DNA from 3 places in the Gordonia hongkongensis genome. Region 1 is predicted to be linked to each of the others. Evidence: riboswitches for the same ligand, from Rfam matches in the RefSeq annotation. Region 1 holds a riboswitch; each other region holds the start of a gene.

Region 1 (7,211 bases):
GCGGGCGGCCCGGGCGAACCCGGTGCCGGCCGCGGAGTGCAGGCGCCTCATCCGGTCAAACGACGCAGCGCCCGTCTGGGTTTCCGACGGTCGGGGTTCGGTGCCGCCGACCCACCGACCGGGCGGGTCAGCGGTAGTTGACGAACTGCAGGGCGATGCCGAAGTCCTCGCCCTTGAGCAGCGAGATGACGGCCTGCAGGTCGTCGCGCTTCTTGCTCGACACGCGCAGTTCGTCACCCTGGATCTGCGCCTTGACGCCCTTCGGCCCCTCGTCGCGGATCTTCTTGGAGATCTTCTTGGCGTGCTCGGAGTCGATGCCCTGCACCAGCGAGCCGGTGATCTTGAAGGTCTTGCCCGAGCCGACGACCTCGCCGGCGTCGAAGGCCTTCAGCGAGATGTCGCGTCGGATCAACTTCTCCTTGAACACCTCGAGGCCCGCCTGCGCGCGCTCCTCGGCGTCCGAGGTGATCACGATGTTCTCCTCGCCGGACCACTCGATGCCGGTGTTGGTGCCGCGGAAGTCGTACCGCTGCGACAACTCCTTGGCAGCCTGGTTCAGGGCGTTGTCGACCTCTTGCCGGTCGACCTTGCTCACCACGTCGAACGATGAATCAGCCATGTCCGACAGGGTATGTCATGGCGATCAGCGCAAGTGGGCGGCCGCGGGGGTCTACCGGGACGTCCGACGCTGTGCCTGCTCGGCGAGGGCACGACGTGACTCGTCGTGGAGCACCTCGAGCAGTTCTCGCTCGAGGGCGACGAACTCGGGAGCGGTGAGCCCCGCCGGATCGCGCGGGCGCGGGAGGTCGACACGCACCTCGTGGACCACGGTGGCCGGGCGGGCGGACAGCACGATCACGCGGTCCGAGAGGTGGACGGCCTCGCGGACGTCGTGGGTGATCATCAGCACCGTCCACCGATAGCGCTGCCACACCGACTGCAACCACGTCTGCATCTCGGTCCGGGTGAGTGAGTCGAGGGCGCCGAACGGCTCATCGAGCAGCACCAGGTCGCGATTCGAGACGACGGTGCGCAGGAGTGCGGCGCGCTGTCGCATCCCGCCGGACAGCTGGAACGGGCGGGCGTCTTCGAATCCGGCGAGTCCGAAGGCGGGGAAGAGGTCCGCGGCCCGGCGTCGGGCCTCGTTCGTCGGCACGCCCTGCACCTGGAGCCCGAGGATGGTGTTGTCCAGCACGGTGCGCCACGGGAACAGCAGGTCCTTCTGCGGCATGTACGCGCAGTGTCCGGCGACGGCGGGTTCGGAGCCGACGGACGCGCTGCCGGAATCGGGGACGTCGAGTCCGGCCAGCAGGCCGAAGACGGTGCTCTTGCCGCATCCGCTGGGCCCGATGACGGAGACGAACTCGCCGGGCTCGGCGGTGAACGACACCCCGTCGAGGACCTCCAGGGGCGGTTGTCCGCGGCCGGGTCGCGGATAGGACTTGGTGAGCCGGTCGACCACGAGCCGGTGGTCTGGGACGAGCCGGTGGTCAGTCATGGTGGTTCCGGTCCTCGGCGCGGGCCCAGGGCGCGACGACCCGCTCGACGGCGAAGGTGAGCAGGTACAGCGTGACGCTCAGGAGCGCGGTCACCAGCACTGCCGCGAGCACCAGGTCGGTGCGGAACGAGTTCTTCTGCAGGCTCATGTAGATGCCGAGCCCCTGGGTGGCGCCGACGTACTCGGCGAACACGGCGCCCACCACCGCATAGGTGATGCCGATCCGCAGCGCGGTGAAGAACCTCGGTAGCGCGGACGGGAGCCGCACGTACCGGAAGACCTGGCGGCGGGTGGCCCCCATGCTGCGCATCAGCGCGCCGGCCTCGCGGTCGGTGGCGGCGAATCCCTCGATCAGGCCGATCGCCACCGGAAAGAACGTGACCAGGGCGATGACCAGCACCTTCGGGAGTAGGCCGAAGCCGAACCAGATGATCATCAGCGGTGCGATCGCGATGATCGGCAGGGTCTGGGAGGCGACGAACAACGGCACGAACGCCCGTCGCAGCGCCGGCGAGAAGTCGACGACGATGGCCAGCAGCCAGGCCAGGACCATTGAGACCGTGAACCCGATCAGGGTCACCTGCAGCGTCGCCGCGGCGTGCACCCCGATCTCCGCGCGGTGCGACCAACCCTGCGCGACGACGCGCGACGGCGACGGCAGCACCTGCGGCCGGATCCCGCTGACGTCGACGTAGACCTGCCAGACCGCCACCAGGACGACCACCGCGACGAGCGCGGGCGCGATGCGACGCAGGCCGGTGCTACCGAGGGTGTCGAGGTAGTCATTGGTGAAGTACGTCGACCAGTCCGGCTCGGTCGTGAGCGGCGCCCCGTCCGGGCCGGTCAGCAGACCACTGCGGTACAGGAACCCGGAGTTCCCGGCCCACTGTTCGAGCGTCTGTCGCCCGACCCGGCCGTCGGCGTCCTTCATGTACTGACCGGCGAGCATGCGCTGGCTCTCGAACACCAACTGCTCGTCGTTGAACGCACCGGGGTTGGCGGCGAGGAGGTCGCGGGCCGCCGCGTCCGGGTCGTCGGCCGCCGCCTGGTAACCGCGCTGCAGCGCCGTCACGAAGGCCGCCGCGCGGTCCGGGTTGTCCGCCAGCCAGTCCTCGTTGGCGTCGACGACGATCGCGTATGCCTCCGGGAATCCGAAGTCGGTGTAGTGGAAGTACCTCATCGGGGTTCCGCGATGCTCGGCCTCGATGCCCTCCCACGCGAGATAGGAGACGGTGAAGTCGGCCTGACCGGAGTAGACCGCCTCGTATGCCGAGGTTCCGAGGGTCACCGAGGTGAACTCGCCGGTGCCGCCGTCGTTTCGGATCACCTGCTCGAGGGTCTTCTCCTCGCCCGGGTCGCCGAAACCGGCGTATGTCTTCCCGTCGAGGTCCTTCGGGCTCGTGATGTCGCGGCGATCGGCGCGGACACCGATGCCGGTGGCCCACTTCTGCAGCGGCGCGAACACGGAGATGGTCTGCGCGCCCGATGCCCGCGAGAAGGTCGACGAGTTGTGGGTGCTGATCCCGAACTCGGCGTTGCCCGCGTCCACGATGGTGTCCACGGCGGTGTTGTTGTACGGCAGGATCTCGACGTCGAGTCCGGCCTCCTCGAACCAGCCGCGCTGCTGCGCCACGAACAAGCCCGTGTGGTTGGTGTTCGGGGACCAGTCGAGCGCGAATCGGATGCTGCCGTCCGAACCGGCGCCCGAACCGCACGCGGTGATCGCCGACGACGCGACGACCGCGGCGGCGAGCACGGTGAGGAGGCGGCGCGCGCGGGCGCTCATGCGGCGGGCCACGGTTGCGGGTTCAGCGCGGTGTCCCAGAACAGAAGCTCGAACCGGGTGGCGACGGTGAACGCCGTGGCCATCGCGGCCCGCTCCCGCTCGCCGGCGTGCGCCGCGGCCTCGTCCACGAGTTCCCTTGCCCGCGAGGCGGATTCCTGGAATTCCGGGGCGTCGTAGGTGGTCACCCACTGCGCGTAGGGGTGGTTCGGGTCGGCGGCGAGCACCTGGGCGGCACTCGCGGCCAGGGCCCGGCCGACTTCCGCGTAGATCCAGAAGCAGGGCAGGGCCGCGGCCGCGCCGACCGCATACGACTCGGTCGCGGCGACGGCCGTCAGGTAGGACACGTACCCCAGGCACGCCGGCGACGGCTCGGGCTCGCCCTCACGCGGAGGCAACTGGCCGCCGTTGAGCAGGTCGCCGTGCAGCGCCGACTCGACGGTGGCCGCGGTGGCCGAGGAGTTCGCCCAGAACCCCGCGGTCTGCGGGTCGGGGGACTTCGACGCCAGGATCGCCAGCGCCTTCGCGTACCCGGCGAGGTACAGCGAGTCCTGCTCCATGTAGGTGCGGAACACCTCGAGTGGCAGCGTCCCGTCGCCGAGCCGCCGCAGGAACTCGAGATCATCGATCGCCGTCCGCAACCCCTTCGTCTCCTCCCAGAGATGGTCGGAGAAACGGCCGGAGACCGGCATGTGCGCATGCACAGACATGACATCCCTTCGTCAGCATTACCTGGACAGGTTCTCGGGTCTCATCTCAGCCCCGCGTCGCGGAGCACCCCGTGTCAGAACGCAGACACAGTAGCAGTAGGCACGTTCGACGCACGAGGCGTCGCCGATGACGGCGCGCGGAACGACCGAGGTGGTCGACGCCGCTCACGAGCCGCCCCGGAGGGTGCGGGGTATCGCAGTGGGACGCCTGTGCCATGACCGCGCCACGGCTCGCTGACCAGCCGGTTTGCGCGTTGATGCGGTGTTCGTTGTATTCTTCACGGCGTTGTTCGTACGGCCGTCACGGTGGCCGGAAGAGCGGCACGGCAGGTTGCCCGAGCGGCCAAAGGGAGCGGATTGTAAATCCGTCGCGCAAGCTACATAGGTTCGAATCCTATACCTGCCACGGCGTGGTCCAATCTCGCGAAACTGCTCTACAGACGGTCTCCGACCAGCGATTTGTCTAGCGCAGACGCGAGTGTGTAACCTCGTTAAGGCTCTCGGGCGCAACCGCCCGGGGCACGCCCCCTTAGCTCAGTCGGCAGAGCGTTTCCATGGTAAGGAAAAGGTCGACGGTTCGATTCCGTCAGGGGGCTCGCTGGACGAGAAGTCCGCGGGGCGGTGTAGCTCAGCTGGTTAGAGCGCACGACTCATAATCGTGAGGTCGAGGGATCGAGTCCCTCCACCGCTACACATCGGGTCCGACCGGAACCGAGCGCAAGGGTCGCAAGCCCTGAGGGAACTTCCGAACCCGACCACGTACCACCCGAAAGAAGGCAATCAAGTGGCCTCCTCAACAGATGTTCGCCCCAAGATCACCTTGGCCTGCGAGGTGTGCAAGCACCGTAACTACATCACGAAGAAGAACCGCCGCAACGATCCCGATCGCCTCGAGATCAAGAAGTTCTGCCCGAACTGCGGCAAGCACCAGGGGCACAAGGAATCGCGCTGACGCCGTCGTCGGCCGTTTCGAAGTACCACCAGCAGCGGGCTGCCTCTCGATGAGGCAGCCCGTCTTGCTGTGTCGGCCGAAGGAGTAGAGCTCAATGTCACAGGTAAGCGGAGCCGAGATCCAGGATCGTCCGGACGAGGCGTCGAACGGTGGCGCGAAGCCGACCCCCGACGAGATCGCCGCCCACACCCAGAGCCTTGTCGGCTTCCATTACACGGTCGACGATTATTACGAGATCGGCCGCGAGGAGATCCGTAAGCACGCGATGGCGGTGCAGGATGCGCACCCGACCCACTGGAGCGAGGAGGGCGCCCGGGCCTTCGGTCACGACCGCCTGATCGCCGCGCCGACCTATGTGTCGGTGCTCGGGATCATCGCCCAGCGCAAGCTCTTCGAAGACGTCGTCACCGGCTACGACATGTGGCAGATCATGCAGACCGACCAGCGGCTGGTCTACCACCAGCCGATGAAGGTCGGGGACCGCCTGATCTGCGACGTCTCGCTCGAGTCGTTCCGGCACGTGAGCAGTCCCGAGATGATCGACCTGATGGTCACCAAGAACGTCATCTGGAACCAGCACGACGAGCCGGTCATGACCACGTGGACCTCCCTGGCCGCGCGTCCCGGCATGGACGTCGACCCGGAACTCGAGGCCTCCCTCGACCACGTGATGATCAAGGTCGACGCCATCGGCGAATCCGGGCACACCGTCGAGCCGAAGGCGGGTCGCTACGACCTCCCCGACCCGACGCAGTCGCCTGGCGCCTTCGGTGCCGTCGATTTCGACACGCTCACGGTGGGTCAGGAGCTCACGCCCAAGCGGTACCTGCTGACGCGCGGCAATCTCGCGAACTATGCGGGCGTGGCCGGCGACCCCAACCCGATCCACTTCTCCGACCACGTCGTGAACGCGGCCGGCATGGACGACGTCGTCGCGCACGGTATGCAGACGATGGGGCTCGGCGCGAGCTTCGTCTCCGAGTTCATCGGCGACCCGGCGGCCTTCTGCGAGTACAACGTGCGCTTCACCAGCCCGGTGTACGTCCCGGCCGACGACAGCGCGGCCGTCGACTTCACCGGCAAGGTGAAGTCGCTCGATCCTGCGACCCGCCGCGGGACCATCGCGATCACCGCCAAGCAGGGCGATCGCCGCATCTTCGGACGCGCGCAGGCCGTCATCCAGTTCAACTGATCGACCGGTCGCGAGCCGTTCGGGCGGCTCACGGACGGGTGGCGTGTACGGTCGTCGGGGGAGCGGAGGCGAGCCCGTTTTGGGTCCACCGCCCCGGTGATCTACACTGAAGTGTCTGATTGATTCAGACTTGCGCGCTACCCATAGGGTGGCGCGTTGGTTTTGTCGGCGACGAAACGTCGACGGGCCGTGAGGCCGGATCGAGAAGGACGGCAACGCCGACCACTCCGGTGGCGGGCGTCGCAAAGGGGCGTAGCTCAATTGGCAGAGCAGCGGTCTCCAAAACCGCAGGTTGCAGGTTCAAGTCCTGTCGCCCCTGCCCTGGTGAAGGGCACACGCTGACGAGAGGACCGCGAAGTTGAGCAAGCGAGACCGGGCCGCCCGCGCCAAAGACGCCGCAGAGGGTTCTGCGGCCGATTCGGCCGCGGCTGAGCTCGACGGTCGCGACGAGGCCACCGACGCGGGTACGGACGACGACACGTCGACCGCAACCGCGAAGGAGCTGCGTCCGTCCGGTAAGCGCTCGGCTCGCGGACGTCGCTCGGCGGCGGGTGCAACCGACGGTGACACTGACTCCGACACGGGGTCCGTCGCCGTCAAGGAACGCAAGACCAAGAAGAAGGCGTCTGCCGAGGAGAGCCGGAATCCGTTCGTACGGATCTGGGTCTTCCTGACGCAGGTCGTCGCCGAGCTGAAGAAGGTCATCTGGCCTACGCGGCGCGAGATGATCACCTACACGATCGTCGTGCTCGTGTTCGTCATCGTGATGACCGCGTTCATTGCCGGCCTCGACCTCGCCTTCGCCAAGGGCGTGCTCTGGTTGTTCGGCTGACCCACGCGGTGGGCTCGGCCGGCGACGAGGAACACGACCGCCAGATGAACCATAAGGAGCGTGGGCTGCAGTGAGCACCCCGGAGAACGAACTCGCCTCGACCGATTCCGTCGACGTGGCTGCTGCCGACGTCGACGCTGTCGACGCGGCCGTGACCGACGCGGTGGACACCGAGGGTGACGCGGTCGCCGACGACGCGGTCATCGAGGGTGACGAGGCCCCCGCCGAGGACACCGTCTCCGAG
Region 2 (7,211 bases), 1.7 Mb from region 1:
CGACGAGAAGCGCGTCGATCAACTCCCGCTGCATCCCGCGTTCGGACTCGCGTGGCCCGTTCTCCGCGAGCGGATCGCGATGTTGGATCCCCAGAGCTGATCACCGCTCCCTAAGAGACTGCTGAAATAGTCGGTGTCGTTTCGGTGTGGGGTGAGCGGGTTTGCCTGGTGGGCTGGGATCCTGGTGGGTATGCAGGGTGAGCCGGATCGTCAGGGTGAGTTTCTGGATGTGAACTCGGTCGTCGGGCATTTGCTGGCCGAGGGCAGTGTGTTCGCGTTTTTGGCTGCTCATCGCGAGCAGTTGTTTCCTGCGGAGATGTTCGCGGACCTGTTTCCCAGCGGCCGGGGCCGTCCGTCGATCCCGCCGGCCACGATGGCGTCGGTGATCGTGCTGCAAACGCTGCAGGGTTTGTCCGATCGCGAAGCCGCTGATGCGGTCACTTTCGATCTGCGGTGGAAAGCGGCGTGTGGATTCGTGTTGGGTAACAAAGGTTTTCATCCGTCGACTCTGACGTACTGGCGTCGGCGACTGGCAGCCAGCGATCGGCCGCACCGCATTTTCGAGGTGGTACGCGAGGTCATCACCACCACCGGGGTGCTCGCGGGTAAGAGTCGTCGAGCGCTGGATTCGACGATCTTCGATGACGCGGTGGCCCGCCAGGACGCCATCACCCAGGTGATCGCGGCGATCCGGCGGGTCGCCCGAGAGGTCGACGGTGGTGCGGTGGTGGTCGAGCAGCACGCGACTCGTCTGGCCGCGTTGACCGGCGGCGGCTATGACCGGCCCGGCAAGCCGCGGATCGCCTGGGATGATGAGTGTGCTCAACAGGACCTGATCAGCGCCCTTGTCGAAGATGGGTTGGCCGTGCTCGACGGTCTGGACCTCGAGGCCATCGACAAGGAACCGAGTAACCAGGCCCAGGCGCAGGCGGTGGCATTGCTGGCATTGGTGACCGGCCAGGATGTGGAACCGGCACCAGGTTCTGATGGCACCGACGGACGCTGGCGCATCGCGCCCCGGACCGCCCCGGACCGGGTGATCTCTACCGTCGATACCGACACCCGCCACGCCCACAAAACCCGGGCACGCCAGCAGGACGGGTTCAAGGGCCACATCGTCAATGAACCGGAGACCGGGTTGGTCACCGCGATCGAGATGACCAAAGCCGCTGGTCCGGACACTTCCGACGGAGCAGTCGGGGCACGGTTGTTGCTGAGCGATCCGACCGTCGCCGACGACGCCGACGATCGTGAGGTGCTGGGTGATTCAGCGTATGCCTCCGGTGACATGCTGGCCACGCTGGCGCGGACACGATGGAACGCGGTGATCAAACCCAAGCCACACATGCCGGCGGTTGCTGGTGGTTTCGTCATCGACGATTTCACCTTCGACGCCGACGCGAACACATTGACCTGCCCCAACAACCTGACCCGACCGGTCAGCGCGAAAGGCCACGTCACCTACGGTGCGGCCTGCCAAGACTGCCCACTTCGGGCACGGTGCACCACCGCGGTTCGTGGACGCAAAATCAGTTTCGGCGAACACCACCAACTCCAGCGCGAACACCGACAACACTTCTCTGACAACACTATTGCCGACACCTACCGCCAGCATCGACCCATGGTCGAACGGACGATTGCCTGGCTCACCCGCGGTAACCGGCGGGTGCCCTACCGTGGAATCGAACGCAACAACAACTGGCTGCACCACCGCGCCGCCGCGATCAACCTACGCCGCCTGATCACCCTCGGACTGACTACCACCAACGGCACCTGGACACTGGCCACCGCCTGAACCGCGGCACCGCCGCCCCACCTAGATCGATCACCACGACCACACCCCGGAACCGACACATCCCCGCAGCAGGAACCTCAACCCAGGCTGGACCCTAATTCAGCAGGCTCCTAATCCGAGAGAATCGCATAACCCCTGCTCCCTGAGGTGCGAGGAGCGCAAGCGACGAGAGGGTCCTATAGCTTGTCAAGTGCTCCGAGGTCGGTGGTGAGGTCGCGGAACACTTCGCGGGCGATGTATCGCTTGAGGCAGCGGAGGATGTCTTTCTTCGTTTTGTGTTCGGCGGAGCGGCGTTCGACGTAGGCGCGGGTGGGGGCGTGGGATTTCATGCGTCCGACCGCGATCATGTGCAGAGCGCTGTTGGCTTGCCGGTCCCCGCCCCGGTTGAGTCGGTGGCGGCTGGTTTTGCCTGAGGATGCCGGTAACGGTGCGGCGCCGACGAGTTTGGCGAACCGTGCCTCGGTGCCCATCCGCTCGACGTTGTCACCGGCGGTGATCACCAGGCGTGCGGCGGTGATCGGCCCGATCTGCGGGCGCGACAACAAGGTCGGCACCACCTTCACCAACAGTCGCTGCAGTTCGCGGGCCAAGGACCGGACTTCTTGTTGGGCGAGTCGGTGTCGGTCGAGCAGCGACCGCGCCGCGCGCACGAACGCCGCGGCCGGCGCGGACAGATCAGCTTTCTCGGCCGGTACCGGCAAGTCTGTGATGAACGCTGCCCGCTTGGCGATGGTGCGTGCCTGGCGCGCGTCATCGGCGAACTCGGCCGGCGCGGTGGTACACAGGTCACGGATCTGGTTACCGATCCGGGTGGCCTCTGCGACGGCCGAAGCCCTTGCCACGGTGAGCATCCGAACAGATTCGACCGCGCCTCGGGTGTCTTTGGCCACCGCGGTGGCGCGGCCGGTGATGACTGCCATCGCCGCGGCGTAGGCATCGAGTTGATCGGTCTTACCGTGGGCGTAGCGGCGCGGCAGATCGGGGGTGTTGACCTCGATCACTCGCACCCCTTCAGCGGTGAGCATGCGGGTCAACCCGGCCCCATAGGAGGCGCTCGATTCCACCGCGGCATCCTCGACGCGGCCGAAGCCACACGCCCACTGCCACAACTGGGTGTAGCCGGCGGTGGTGGTCGGGAACTCGCGATCGGCCAGCGGGCGGCCGTCGGTGGCGACGATCGCGGCGTGATGGGTCTGTTGATGGGTGTCGACTCCGAGTACGACCACTTGCGTGGTCACTGTTGTCTCAGCCATTCTGGCGATGTCTCCTTCACTGCGGTGTGGGATGACCTCACCGGGGCGGGTGGACAGGACAGTGAAGAGTCACGGCCTACCAGCCAGACAGGGTCCTAATCAGGTCACACCCGCCCCGGCCCTCAAGGTCACTTGGTGCAGGTGATCGACCGAAGTTCTGGGCCGACACATCTCGCCCATGACAGCACCGTCAGCCACGAAGTAAGTCAGACCCAAACCCGGTCAACCACCCACACCCATTCTCACTGCCACGAAGGGCTGGCGACCCATCTCGCCAGGACCCTTCGTGACGGCCTCCGCAAGCTCCGGCCTCCTCAGGGAGCAGAGGTTTTTTCGAAGTCCACGACGGCCGCGAGGCCGCAGATACTGAGGGCCAGGGTCACACCCCGGCGTCCAGCAGTCGGTTCGCCCCGGCGACCAGCGCGTGGACGTTCGCCTCGTCGCTGCTCGCGCCCTCGCCGACGGCCCAGGCCTGCCGGCCGTCGTGCTCGCACAGCAGGAACGTCGTGACCAGGCCGTCGACGACCCGCTGGTGCAGCCGGACGATCTGAACCGGGGCGCCGACGTCGTACAGGATCGAGGTCATCGCACCGACGGGGCCGGCGGCGACGGCGCTGCGGGACATGATGCGGTCGGCGATCGCGAGCGTCGCGCGGCACTCGATCAGGTCGCCCGAGCACGGAACGGCAGAGAAGGAGCCCAGCCGGATCGTGCCGCCACGGGAGTACTCGTCGGTGAATTCCTGCCAGGTCATCCCGGCGGCCTCCTCGTGCATCCCGGGGGGAAGCGGGCGGCCGAAACGTGCGGCGAAGTGGTCGCCGCCGTGCCGGTCGTCGCGCTCGGTCCACGAACAGGATCGACGAGGTAGATGAAGAGGGTGCATCTCGAAAACCGATTTCGGTCGAAGAACGGATGACCGACTGGAGAGCGCAACCGACCCGCAGCGGGGGGTCGGTCAGATTCAGACCCCGCTGCGGCGGGTTACGAGAACGCTCGTGATGCACAACATGATCGGTCCACCATAGACCCGCGACACCGACCGGGCAAACGTGTTTCCGCCGGGGGAACCGCTAGAGCATCCCGGCGAGATCGGTGGCTGCGGCGGTCGGGTCGGCGGCCGCGGTGATGGCCCGCACGACGACGATGCGCCGCGCCCCGAGCGCGGTGACCTCCCCGACGCGGCCGGCATCGATACCGCCGATGGCGAACCACGGCTTGGCTGATTGTGTTGCGGCCGTTGAGGACACGAGGTCGAGGCCGGCTGCGGCGCGGCCCGGTTTGGTGGGGGTGGTCCAGCACGGACCGACGCAGAAGTAGTCGACGTCGTCGTCGGCGATCGCGGCGGCAGCCTGCTCGGGGTCGTGGGTCGAGGCGCCGATGACGACGTCCGGTCCGACGATCCGGCGGGCCGCCGACGGCGACAGGTCGCCCTGTCCGACGTGCAGGACATCGGCCCCGGAAAGCGCCGCGACGTCGGCGCGGTCGTTGACCGCCAGCAGGGCACCGTGCGCGTCGGCGACCGTCCGCATGCCCGCGAGGATCTCGAGTTCCTCGCCCGCCTCCAGGGTCCCGAACTCGCGCTCACCCGGCGAGTTCTTGTCGCGCAGCTGCACGATGTCGACGCCGCCCGCGAGCGCCGCGTCGACGAAGTCGAGCAGATCACCGCGTTCGCGCCGGGCGTCGGTGCACAGGTACAGGCGGGCCGTGGAGAGCCGCCGGCGACGGTCCGTCGCGGAGCCGGGGTCCGTCGACGCGGAGCTGGTGCGGTTCGGGGTCGTCACGCCGACCAGGCTAACCGGACCCCCGACGCCCCGGCGTAGGGTGGATCGCACGAACACACGGGAGTCCGGATCGGCCGGGCTGAGAGTGCGGACAGATTCCGCTGACCGTCGAACCTGATCCGGGTCATTCCGGCGAAGGAAGGTGATTCCCAGCGTGGACTCCCCACCGCAGCGCCCTGCCCACCGCGCCCTGACTGTCGTCGGGGGCGGTGTCATCGGGCTGACCTGTGCGCTCACCGCGGCCGACGCCGGATGGCGGGTTCGCGTCCTCGACGCCGGCACCGACGAGCGCGCGTCCTGGGTCGCCGGCGGCATGCTCGGTTCACTCGGCGAGGGTCATCCCGGCGAGGACGCGTCCCTGGCCCTCTCGGTCGAATCGGTCCGGCTGTGGCCGGCGCTCGTGAAGCGGCTCGACGACCCGGGCGTCGTCACCGCCACCGACTCGCTGTTCGTCGCGGCATCGGCCACCGACATCGAATACCTGCGGCATCTCGCCGACTTCGTCTGGGCCGGGCAGCCCGCCACCGATGCCGCGCTGCAGCCGGTGACCGGCCGCGACATCCGGACCCTGGAACCGTCGCTGAGCTCTCGACTGGTCGGTGGCTACCGCGCGATCGGCGAGTGGTCCGTCGACAACCGGCGGCTGCTCGAGGCGTTGCGCGCCGCCACGACGTCGGCGGGTGCCGAGTTGGTCTCCGCGCGTGTCGAATCCCTGGCCGATCTCGACGACCTCGGTTCCGACACCCAGATCCTGCTCGCCGCCGGACTCGGCACCGCGGCCCTCTGGCCGGACGTGGACCTGCATGCGGCGAAGGGGGAGATCCTCCGTCTGCGCCGCACGCGCTGGTCGGTGCCGCCGCCCGGTCACGTCGTCCGGGCACGCCTCCACGGGCGGGCCGTGTACCTGGTGCCGCGCGAGGACGGAGTCGTCGTCGGCGCCACCCAGTACGAGGCCGAGGGGACGGCCGACCGCGCGCCACAGGCCGGTGGGGTCGCGGATCTGCTCGCCGACGCGATCGAGGTCTTCCCCGGGCTGCGGACCTACGAACTGACCGAAGCGGGGGCCGGTCTGCGGCCGTGCACCGCGGACGGATTGCCGATCGTCACCCGTGTGGACACACGAACGGTCGTGGCGACCGGGCACGGGCGCAACGGGATCGTCCTCGCCCCGGGCACCGCCGCCCGCGTGTTGTCGATTCTGGAAGGAGCAGAGGAATGAGTATCACCGCGAACATCACCGTCAATGGCAAGAGCGTCGATGTCGGCGCCGACACGTCGGTGCGCGACGTCGTCATGGGGCTGGGGTTGCCGGACCGGGGGATCGCGGTCGCGGTGGACGGCGCGGTCGTCCCGCGCGGCCGCTGGGACCGGCACACGATGACCGACGGTGCCGTCGTCGAGATCGTCACGGCGGTGCAGGGTGGCTGACCTCGCCGATCTGAAGCCCGACGCCTCGCGGACCGAGCAGAGGTCCGGCGACGAGACGATCCCGGATGCGGACCATCTGCGCATCGCCGGTCGCGACTTCTCGTCGCGACTCATCACCGGCACCGGCGGCGCGTCGAATCTCGCGACCCTGGAACGCGCGCTGGTCGCGTCGGGGACCGAGCTGACCACCGTCGCGGTTCGGCGCGTCGACGCGGCCTCGGGCACCGGGGTCTTCGATCTGCTGCGCCGGCTCGACATCGCCGTCCTGCCCAACACCGCGGGCTGTCACACCACCGCCGAGGCGGTCCTGACCGCCCAACTGGCGCGCGAGGCGTTCGAGACCGACTGGGTGAAGCTCGAGGTGGTCGCCGACGAACGCACCCTGATGCCCGACGCCATCGAGCTCGTCGACGCCGCGGCCGCACTGGTGGCCGACGGTTTCGTCGTGCTGGCCTACACGAACGACGATCCGGTCCTGGCGGCGCGACTCGCCGATCTCGGGGTGGCGGCGGTGATGCCCCTCGGATCGCCCATCGGGACCGGACTCGGAATCCTCAACCCGCACAACATCGAGATGATCGTCGACGACTGCCACACCCGCTTCGACGACCCGCTGCCGGTCATTCTCGACGCGGGCATCGGGACGGCGAGCGACGCGGCCCTGGCCATGGAACTCGGTTGCGACGGCGTGCTTCTGGCCACGGCGGTGACCCGGGCGGAGAACCCTGAACTGATGGCGACGGCGATGCGGCACGCGGTGGCCGGGGGCCGACTGGCCGCGCGTGCGGGCCGGATCCCCAAGCGTTTCTGGGCGCACGCGTCCTCGCCCGGGCGCGACCGGGACTGACGCGCGGTCCCGCGGCAGGCCGTCCGAATGACAGACCGGGCCGCTCGGGGTTCGGCGGCTATGGTCGAGTCGTGTTGCAGGTAGCGAATCTGACGAAGGACTTCGGC
Region 3 (7,211 bases), 500 kb from region 1:
CTGTTCGTCGACCGTGCGCTGATTCGCGTCGACTGTGCGTCGTCGTGCGTCGTCTGTGCGCATCAGGCGCCGCCGGTCGTCTGGAGCGGGAGGTACACGCGGTTACCGGCCTCGGCGAACTCGGCCGACTTCGCGGCCATGCCCTCGGCGATAGTCCGGTCGATGTCGTCCGCGGTGACGAGACCGTGCTCCTCGGCGTAGGCGCGGACGTCCGCCGAGATCCGCATCGAGCAGAACTTGGGTCCGCACATCGAGCAGAAGTGGGCGGTCTTCGCGGGCTCGGCGGGCAGCGTCTCGTCGTGGTATGCGCGCGCGGTGTCGGGGTCGAGGGCGAGATTGAACTGGTCGGTCCAGCGGAACTCGAAGCGCGCCTTGCTCAGTGCGTCGTCGCGTTCCTGTGCCCGCGGGTGGCCTTTGGCCAGGTCGGCCGAGTGCGCCGCGATCTTGTACGTGATCACGCCGACCTTGACGTCGTCGCGGTCCGGAAGTCCTAGATGCTCTTTCGGAGTCACGTAGCACAGCATCGCGGTGCCGGCCTGAGCGATCATCGCGGCGCCGATGGCCGAGGTGATGTGGTCATAGGCAGGTGCGATGTCGGTGGCCAAGGGCCCGAGAGTGTAGAACGGCGCCTCCTCGCACAGTTCTTCCTCCAGGCGCACGTTCTCCGCGATCTTGTGCATCGGGACGTGACCCGGACCTTCGATCATGACCTGCACGCCATGGGATTTGGCGATCGTGGTCAACTCGCCGAGGGTCCGGAGCTCGGCGAACTGCGCCTCGTCGTTCGCGTCGGCGATCGACCCGGGGCGTAAGCCGTCGCCGAGGGAGAACGTGATGTCGTAGCGGCGGAAGATCTCGCACAACTCGTCGAAGTGCGTGTACAGGAACGACTCCCGGTGGTGCGCGAGACACCAGGCCGCCATGATCGAACCGCCGCGCGAGACGATGCCCGTCACCCGCTTCGCGGTCAGCGGAACGTAGCGCAGCAGGACACCGGCATGGACGGTCATATAATCGACGCCCTGCTCCGCCTGCTCGATGACGGTGTCGCGATACAGTTCCCAGGTCAGCGAGGCGGGATCGCCGTTGACCTTCTCCAGCGCCTGGTAGATCGGAACCGTCCCCACGGGGACCGGCGAGTTACGCATGATCCACTCGCGGGTGGTGTGGATGTCGGCGCCGGTCGAGAGATCCATGATCGTGTCGGCGCCCCAGCGGGTGGCCCACACCATCTTCTCGACCTCGTCGGAGATCGAGCTGCGCACCGCCGAATTACCGATGTTCGCATTGACTTTCACCGCGAAGTTCTTGCCTATGATCATCGGTTCGGACTCGGGGTGGCGGTGGTTGGCCGGGATGACCGCGCGGCCGATGGCGACCTCCGACCGGACCCGTTCGGCGTCGACGCCCTCCCGGGCGGCGATGAACCGCATCTCGTCGGTGATGATGCCGGCACGCGCCCAGGCCAGCTGGGTGCTCGCGCCGTCGATCGGGTCGGGCCGATGCCAGCTGTCGCGGGTGGGGGTGAGGCCCTTCTCGACGTCGATGTGCGCCGCCGTATCGGTGTAGGGGCCGGAGGTGTCGTAGACGTCGAGGTGTTCGCCGTTGGTGAGCTGGATTCGACGCTGCGGCACACGCAGGTCGTCGACGGCGAGGTAGTGCTTGGCGCTGCCCTCGATCGGGCCGAGGGTCAGGAACCCGGAATCGGCGGGTGCGCTGCTGTTGCGGGTGGTGGATACACGTGTGCCCATGGCTGGTCTCCCTACGCCGGCATTACCCGGACAGGTTCGAGCGGTCGGCGACCGCCCGTCGCCATCTCAGCCCTCGGTCATCGTGAGAGCCCCCGCGGTGTGTAGTTGTCGTGCGTCCGCCACCCTACATCGCATCGTCCGGTCGGGTCGTGCGGGTGGGGAAGACCGTATCGATTTGCGACGATCACACGATCGGGGTCGGCAGTTACGGTTCCGTAAGGTACCGTGTGACCCGGATCACAGGGGTGGCGCTGTCGCGTGTGGCAGGTACGCGCCGGTGATCCGATGTCCGCGATCACGAGGTGAGGAGGGTCGGGTGCTACGCAAGCATCGTCAGCGACCACCACAGTCGGCAAAGTCCATCCTGCAACAGATCTCGCAGGTGGTACACAATCCCGACCGCGACCGATTCGAACTCTGGGTCGCCGGCGACCTGGTCGGCGTGCTCGGTTATTCGACCGAGTCGGCGGACGGTCAGACCACCATCACCGTGCTGCACACCGTGCTCTACGACGAATACAGCGGACACGGACTCGCCACGCGACTCACCCGTAGCGCCGTGCACTACACCCGCGAACAGGGTGCCCGCCTCCGGCCGGTGTGCACGTTCACCAAGCGCTACCTCGACAGCCATCCCGGGATCGTGCCGCTCGCGCCGGTGTGATCCGAAGGTAAGCCTCGGCGGCTCCAGAACATTCCTCGCCGGACCCTTCGAGGCTCGTCGCTATCGCTCCTCGCACCTCAGTATCTGCGGCCTGGCGGCCGTCGTGGGGGTCGAAGAGTTCGTGCTGGTCACCGGCGCGTGGGGGGTTGATAGTGGAGGGGTGGGATGCGGTGACCTTGAATTCCTCCCTTGTGCCGAAGAGCCAGTACCTCAGTGTGAGGCGCGGGGCCTGCCACGGGAATCGTGGATTGTTGCTACGAGCACGCGGATTAGACTCCTGCATTTGTTTGCCCCGTCCGCAGCCCACTTCCGAGGACTCGAAAGGAAACCGAGATGGAAGTGCTGCATCCCCGATGCGCCGGGATGGATGTCTCCAAAAAGGATGTGAAAGTCTGTGTCCGCCTGGCTAGTCCGGGCCGAAAGACCGTGCAAGATACCACGACCTGGTCGTCGATGAGCGGCGACATTCTGCGGCTGCGGGACTATCTGATCGCCGAGCAGGTGACGTGTGTGGTCATGGAAGCCACCGGCGACTACTGGAAACCGTTCTACTACCTCCTCGAAGACGCCCCGTTCGAGGTGATGCTGGTCAACGCCCACGACGCCAAGAACCTCCCGGGCCGCAAAACCGATGTGTCGGATGCGGCGTGGCTGGCGCAGCTGGCCGCCCACGGGCTGTTGCGGGCCTCGTTCGTGCCGCCCGAACCGATCCGACGGTTACGCGATCTGACCCGCACCCGCACCGCGATCACCCGCGAACGCGGCCGCGAGATTCAACGGTTGGAGAAAGTCCTCGAAGACGCCGGCATCAAACTGTCGGTGGTGGTCTCCGATATCAACGGGGTCTCGTCACGATTCATGTTGCAGGCGCTGGTCAAGGGTGAACGCGATCCCGCCGTGTTGGCGGAGTTGTCGGTGAAACAACTCCGCCGCAAAATCCCCGCGTTGACCCAGGCGTTGCAGGGCCGCTTCACCGACCACCACGCGTTCCTGGTCGAGTTGCATCTGGATTTCATCACCGAACACACCACCCGGATCGACGCGTTGACCGAGCGCATCGAGAAGGTGATGGCGCCGTTTCAAGCCAAACGCGACCTGATCTGCACGATCCCGGGTATCTCCACCACCACCGCCGATGTGATCATCGCCGAGACCGGCGGCCAGATGGCCCAGTTCCCCACACCAGGCCATTTGGCCTCGTGGGCGGGAGTCTGCCCCGGCCAGCACCAATCCGCCGGACGGGTCAAAAACGTCAAAACCCGCCCCGGTAACCGTCACCTCAAAGGTGCTCTCGGGGCTACAGCGTTATCGATCGCCAGCCACAAAGGCACGTTCCTCAACGCCAAGTACCGGCGCCTGGTCCGCTCTCGCGGCAAACCCAAAGCGATCGTCGCCCTCGAGCACACCCTGCTCACCGTGGTCTGGATCATGCTCACCGACAACGTCGTCTACGACGAACCCGGCCCCGACTACCACCAGCAACGCCACCCCGAACGCACCAAGAACCGCGCCATTTACGACCTACACAAACTCGGATACGACGTCACCATCACACCCCACGGAGCGGCCTGAGCAGCCACCTCACCTAACTCTTCGGATTAGGGAGCAGGGGTTATGCGCTTCTTTCGGATTAGGAAGCGGTGGTCGCGCTCGCGCCGGTGTGAGGAACGGGCTCCGACTCGGCTCAGCCCGCCGACGGCTCCGACAGCAATGTCTCGCGGAGCACCTTCTTGTCGATCTTGCCGACCGCGGTGACCGGCAGGGTGGTCACGACGCGGATCACGTCGGGCAGTTTGAAGGACGCGAGACCGCGGTCGGCGAGGAAGGTGCGGATCGCGGCGAGCTCGAGTGGTCGGGCCGGGGGGTGTTCGTGCGAGAGCACGACTGCCGCACAGATCTTCTCACCGAGCGCGTCGTCGGGCAGCCCGACCACCGCGACCTGCCGGACCGAATCGTGGGCGAGGAGGTTCTCCTCGACGTCGTCGGCGGCGACGTTCTCCCCGGCGCGCACGATGGTGTCCTTGATGCGGCCGGTCACGGCCAGGTGCCCCGACGGCAGCCTGGTGACCTTGTCCCCGGACCGGTAGAACCCGTCCGGCGTGAAGGATTTCTCGTTGTGCGCCGTGGCGCGGTAGTAGCCGCGGATCGTGTACGGCCCGCGCACCAGCAGTTCGCCTTCTTCCCCGTCGGGGACATCGGCTCCGTGCTCATCGACGACCCGGACCTCGTCGAGCTCGGACATCGGTGCCCCCTGCACTTGGTGCACCAAGTCACGCGGGTCGTCGGCCCGGGTGTAGCAGATGAGCCCCTCGGCCATGCCGAAGACCTGCTGGACGACGGGGCCGAGGGCCGCGTCGAGGGCGACGGCGTCGGACTGGGCCAGCTTGGCGCCGCCCACCTGCAGCAGGCGCAGGGAGCTGATGTCCGCCGGCTCCCACTCGGTCGCCGCGCACCAGAGTTGCGCGAGCGCGGGGACGAGCGCGGTCACCGTGACGCGGTGCCGCTCGATGAGGTCGAAAGTGTTGTCCGGACTGGGGTTGTCGGCGAAGACGACGTGGCCGCCCGCGCCGAAGACGCCCAGGATTCCCGGGCAGCACAGCGGAAAGTTGTGCGCGGCCGGCAACGCGACGAGGTAGGTGTCGTCGGCGGTGAGGCCGGCGACGTCCGCGGACAGCCGGGCGTTGAGGTCGTAGTCGTCGTGCGTGCGTGCGATGAGTTTCGGCAGTCCGGTGGTGCCCCCCGACACGAGGAACAGGGCGGGTAGCCCGGCGTCGGGGGCAGCCGGGAGCTCGACCGAGGCGGGGTCGGCGTCGGGGAGCGGTGTGAATCGACCCGGTTCGCCGGAGATGAAGACCCGGGCGACGTCGGGCACCCGTGACTGCAACTCGGTCGCGAGTTCGCGGTAGTCGAAACCCCGGCGGCCGTCCTCACCGATGTAGGCGACCGCGCCGGCACCGGCTGCGAGATGGGCGATCTCGGTGATCCGGTGCGCGGGCAGGGTCATCACCGGCACGACGCCCGCGCGCAGAAGGCCGTACAGGGTGACCGCGAAGTCGAGGGAGTTGTTCAGCTGCAACACGACCCGCTGCGTCGGCTGCAGTCCGGCCGCGACGAAACCGGCGGCACGACGGAGGGTGGCGTCGCGGAACTCGGCATAGGTGAGCGTGCGCGGTCCGTCGGTGGAGGCATCGGTCAGCGCGGGGGAGTCGGGAGTTCGCTCGGCGGCCAGATCGAGGCTGGCGAACAACGGGCGGTCGAGGAAGACGCCGGCGTCGCGGTACTTCTGTGCCTGTGCGTCGGTGTGGGGAGCGAAACCGTCGAGCAGATCGGTCGCGGGGTCGAGATGCGTCGGCATGAGTTCATTCAAACACAGGCAGGATAGGGTAACCTTACCGGTCGATGCAGGGCGGGAGGCCGGCTGTCGACCCGCGGGGGATTGTTTGATTAGGCTGCCCTAAGATTCCCTATGATCATCGGTGCTCGAGTGCATCACGACCGGAGGAACGAAGGACATGTCGCTGACAACCGAATCGCACGCCGCGCAGTTCGTCGACCTGCTCGCGCCGGCCTCGCCGCTGAGCGAGTCCGATGCCGCGCGGATCACCGCGGCCTGGGCCGGCTCCGGCGAATTCGGCGACCATGTCGTCTACGAGCGCGACCGGCGCTGGACCTTCGCGGCGGGTGTCCGCGCCCGCGTGGTGATCACACGCAGTGAGGTCATCGTCGATGATCTGGGCGACCGCACGACGACGCCCTGGCGCGGCGACCCCGCCGACGCGCTCGCCGCCGCGACCGCGTCGCTGTCGATTCCCGACTGGCGCGTCTACGGCTGGGTCGGTTTCGACTTCTGCGCGCCCTATCACGGCATCCTCGAGCGCGTTCCCGAGGACACGGTGCTGGCGCACCTCATCGTTCCCGAGTTCGAGGCGACCGTCGATGCCGACGGGGTCGACACCGGGTCGCTCGACGCCGAGCGTGCCGGTCGTCTCCTCGAGATCGCTTCGCGAGCAACCGTTTCCGTCGAGTCACGGCCGGTGGACGTGCAGTCCGACCCTGACGACTACCGCGGCCGTGTGGCAACGGCTGTCGCCGAGATCGAAGCCGGCCGGTATCAGAAGGTGATCCTCTCGCGCGCCGTCGACATCCCGTTCGACGTCGACATCCCCGCCACCTACGCCCGCGGCCGTGCCGACAACAACCCCGCCCGGAGCTACCTGCTCTCGCTCGGTGACCTGCAGGCGGCCGGGTTCAGTCCCGAACTCGTCGTCGCGGTGCACGACGACCGGACCGTGGTCACCGAACCACTGGCCGGCACAAGGGCTTTCGGGATCTCGGCGGAGCAGGACGCGGCGGCCCGCGCCGACCTGCTCTCGGATGCCAAGGAGATCGCCGAGCATGCCATGTCGGTACGTGCGTGCTTCGACGAGATCTCCTCGATCGCCACTGCGGACACCACGGCCGTGAGTGAGTTCATGGAGGTTCGTGAGCGCGGGAGCGTCCAGCATCTGGCCTCGACCGTGCGCGGGACCCTAGCCGATCACGAAACCCCCTGGCGCGCACTCGAGGTGGTGTTCCCGTCGATCACCGCGTCGGGCATCCCCAAGACCCCGGCCGTGGAGGCGATCGACCGTCTCGAGCCCCGACGCCGCGGCCTGTACTCAGGCGCGATCCTCACCGCGTCGTCGAGAGGCGAGCTCGAGGCGACCCTGGCCCTGCGCACCATCTTCTCGTCAGGGCAAGGCGCGTGGCTGCGTGCCGGTGCCGGCATCGTCGCGCAGTCCACGCCGGAGCGCGAG

What was found. A riboswitch is a leader RNA that binds a small molecule or an ion and turns the genes downstream of it on or off. The one in region 1 is predicted to bind thiamine pyrophosphate.
Region 2: linked by a shared signal. The riboswitch ahead of thiO (glycine oxidase ThiO) and the one ahead of MVF96_RS05285 (TenA family protein) in region 1 are both predicted to bind thiamine pyrophosphate.
Region 3: linked by a shared signal. The riboswitch ahead of thiC (phosphomethylpyrimidine synthase ThiC) and the one ahead of MVF96_RS05285 (TenA family protein) in region 1 are both predicted to bind thiamine pyrophosphate.

The regions. Positions count from the first base shown of each region.
Region 1 is NZ_CP095552.1:1,167,929-1,175,139, forward strand. It holds gene MVF96_RS05265 (YajQ family cyclic di-GMP-binding protein) at 128-619, opposite strand; gene MVF96_RS05270 (ABC transporter ATP-binding protein) at 671-1,498, opposite strand; gene MVF96_RS05275 (ABC transporter permease) at 1,491-2,252, opposite strand; partial or broken gene MVF96_RS05280 (ABC transporter substrate-binding protein) at 2,274-3,284, opposite strand; gene MVF96_RS05285 (TenA family protein) at 3,281-3,991, opposite strand; TPP riboswitch at 3,979-4,073, opposite strand; tRNA gene MVF96_RS05290 (tRNA-Tyr) at 4,317-4,397, shown strand; tRNA gene MVF96_RS05295 (tRNA-Thr) at 4,515-4,587, shown strand; tRNA gene MVF96_RS05300 (tRNA-Met) at 4,609-4,682, shown strand; gene rpmG (50S ribosomal protein L33) at 4,776-4,943, shown strand; gene MVF96_RS05310 (fused (3R)-hydroxyacyl-ACP dehydratase subunits HadA/HadB) at 5,038-6,135, shown strand; tRNA gene MVF96_RS05315 (tRNA-Trp) at 6,382-6,454, shown strand; gene secE (preprotein translocase subunit SecE) at 6,494-6,967, shown strand; gene nusG (transcription termination/antitermination protein NusG) at 7,038-7,211, shown strand, end outside.
Region 2 is NZ_CP095552.1:4,765,206-4,772,416, reverse strand. It holds gene MVF96_RS21560 (NUDIX hydrolase) at 1-100, shown strand, start outside; gene MVF96_RS21555 (IS1182 family transposase) at 191-1,795, shown strand; gene MVF96_RS21550 (IS110 family RNA-guided transposase) at 1,972-3,048, opposite strand; gene MVF96_RS21545 (hypothetical protein) at 3,428-3,802, opposite strand; gene thiE (thiamine phosphate synthase) at 4,119-4,829, opposite strand; TPP riboswitch at 4,877-4,988, shown strand; gene thiO (glycine oxidase ThiO) at 4,984-6,048, shown strand; gene thiS (sulfur carrier protein ThiS) at 6,045-6,257, shown strand; gene thiG (thiazole synthase) at 6,316-7,104, shown strand; gene MVF96_RS21520 (ABC transporter ATP-binding protein) at 7,176-7,211, shown strand, end outside.
Region 3 is NZ_CP095552.1:668,951-676,161, forward strand. It holds gene thiD (bifunctional hydroxymethylpyrimidine kinase/phosphomethylpyrimidine kinase) at 1-63, opposite strand, end outside; gene thiC (phosphomethylpyrimidine synthase ThiC) at 63-1,751, opposite strand; TPP riboswitch at 1,759-1,848, opposite strand; gene MVF96_RS03050 (GNAT family N-acetyltransferase) at 2,068-2,415, shown strand; gene MVF96_RS03055 (IS110 family RNA-guided transposase) at 2,749-3,987, shown strand; gene MVF96_RS03060 ((2,3-dihydroxybenzoyl)adenylate synthase) at 4,100-5,770, opposite strand; gene MVF96_RS03065 (salicylate synthase) at 5,928-7,211, shown strand, end outside.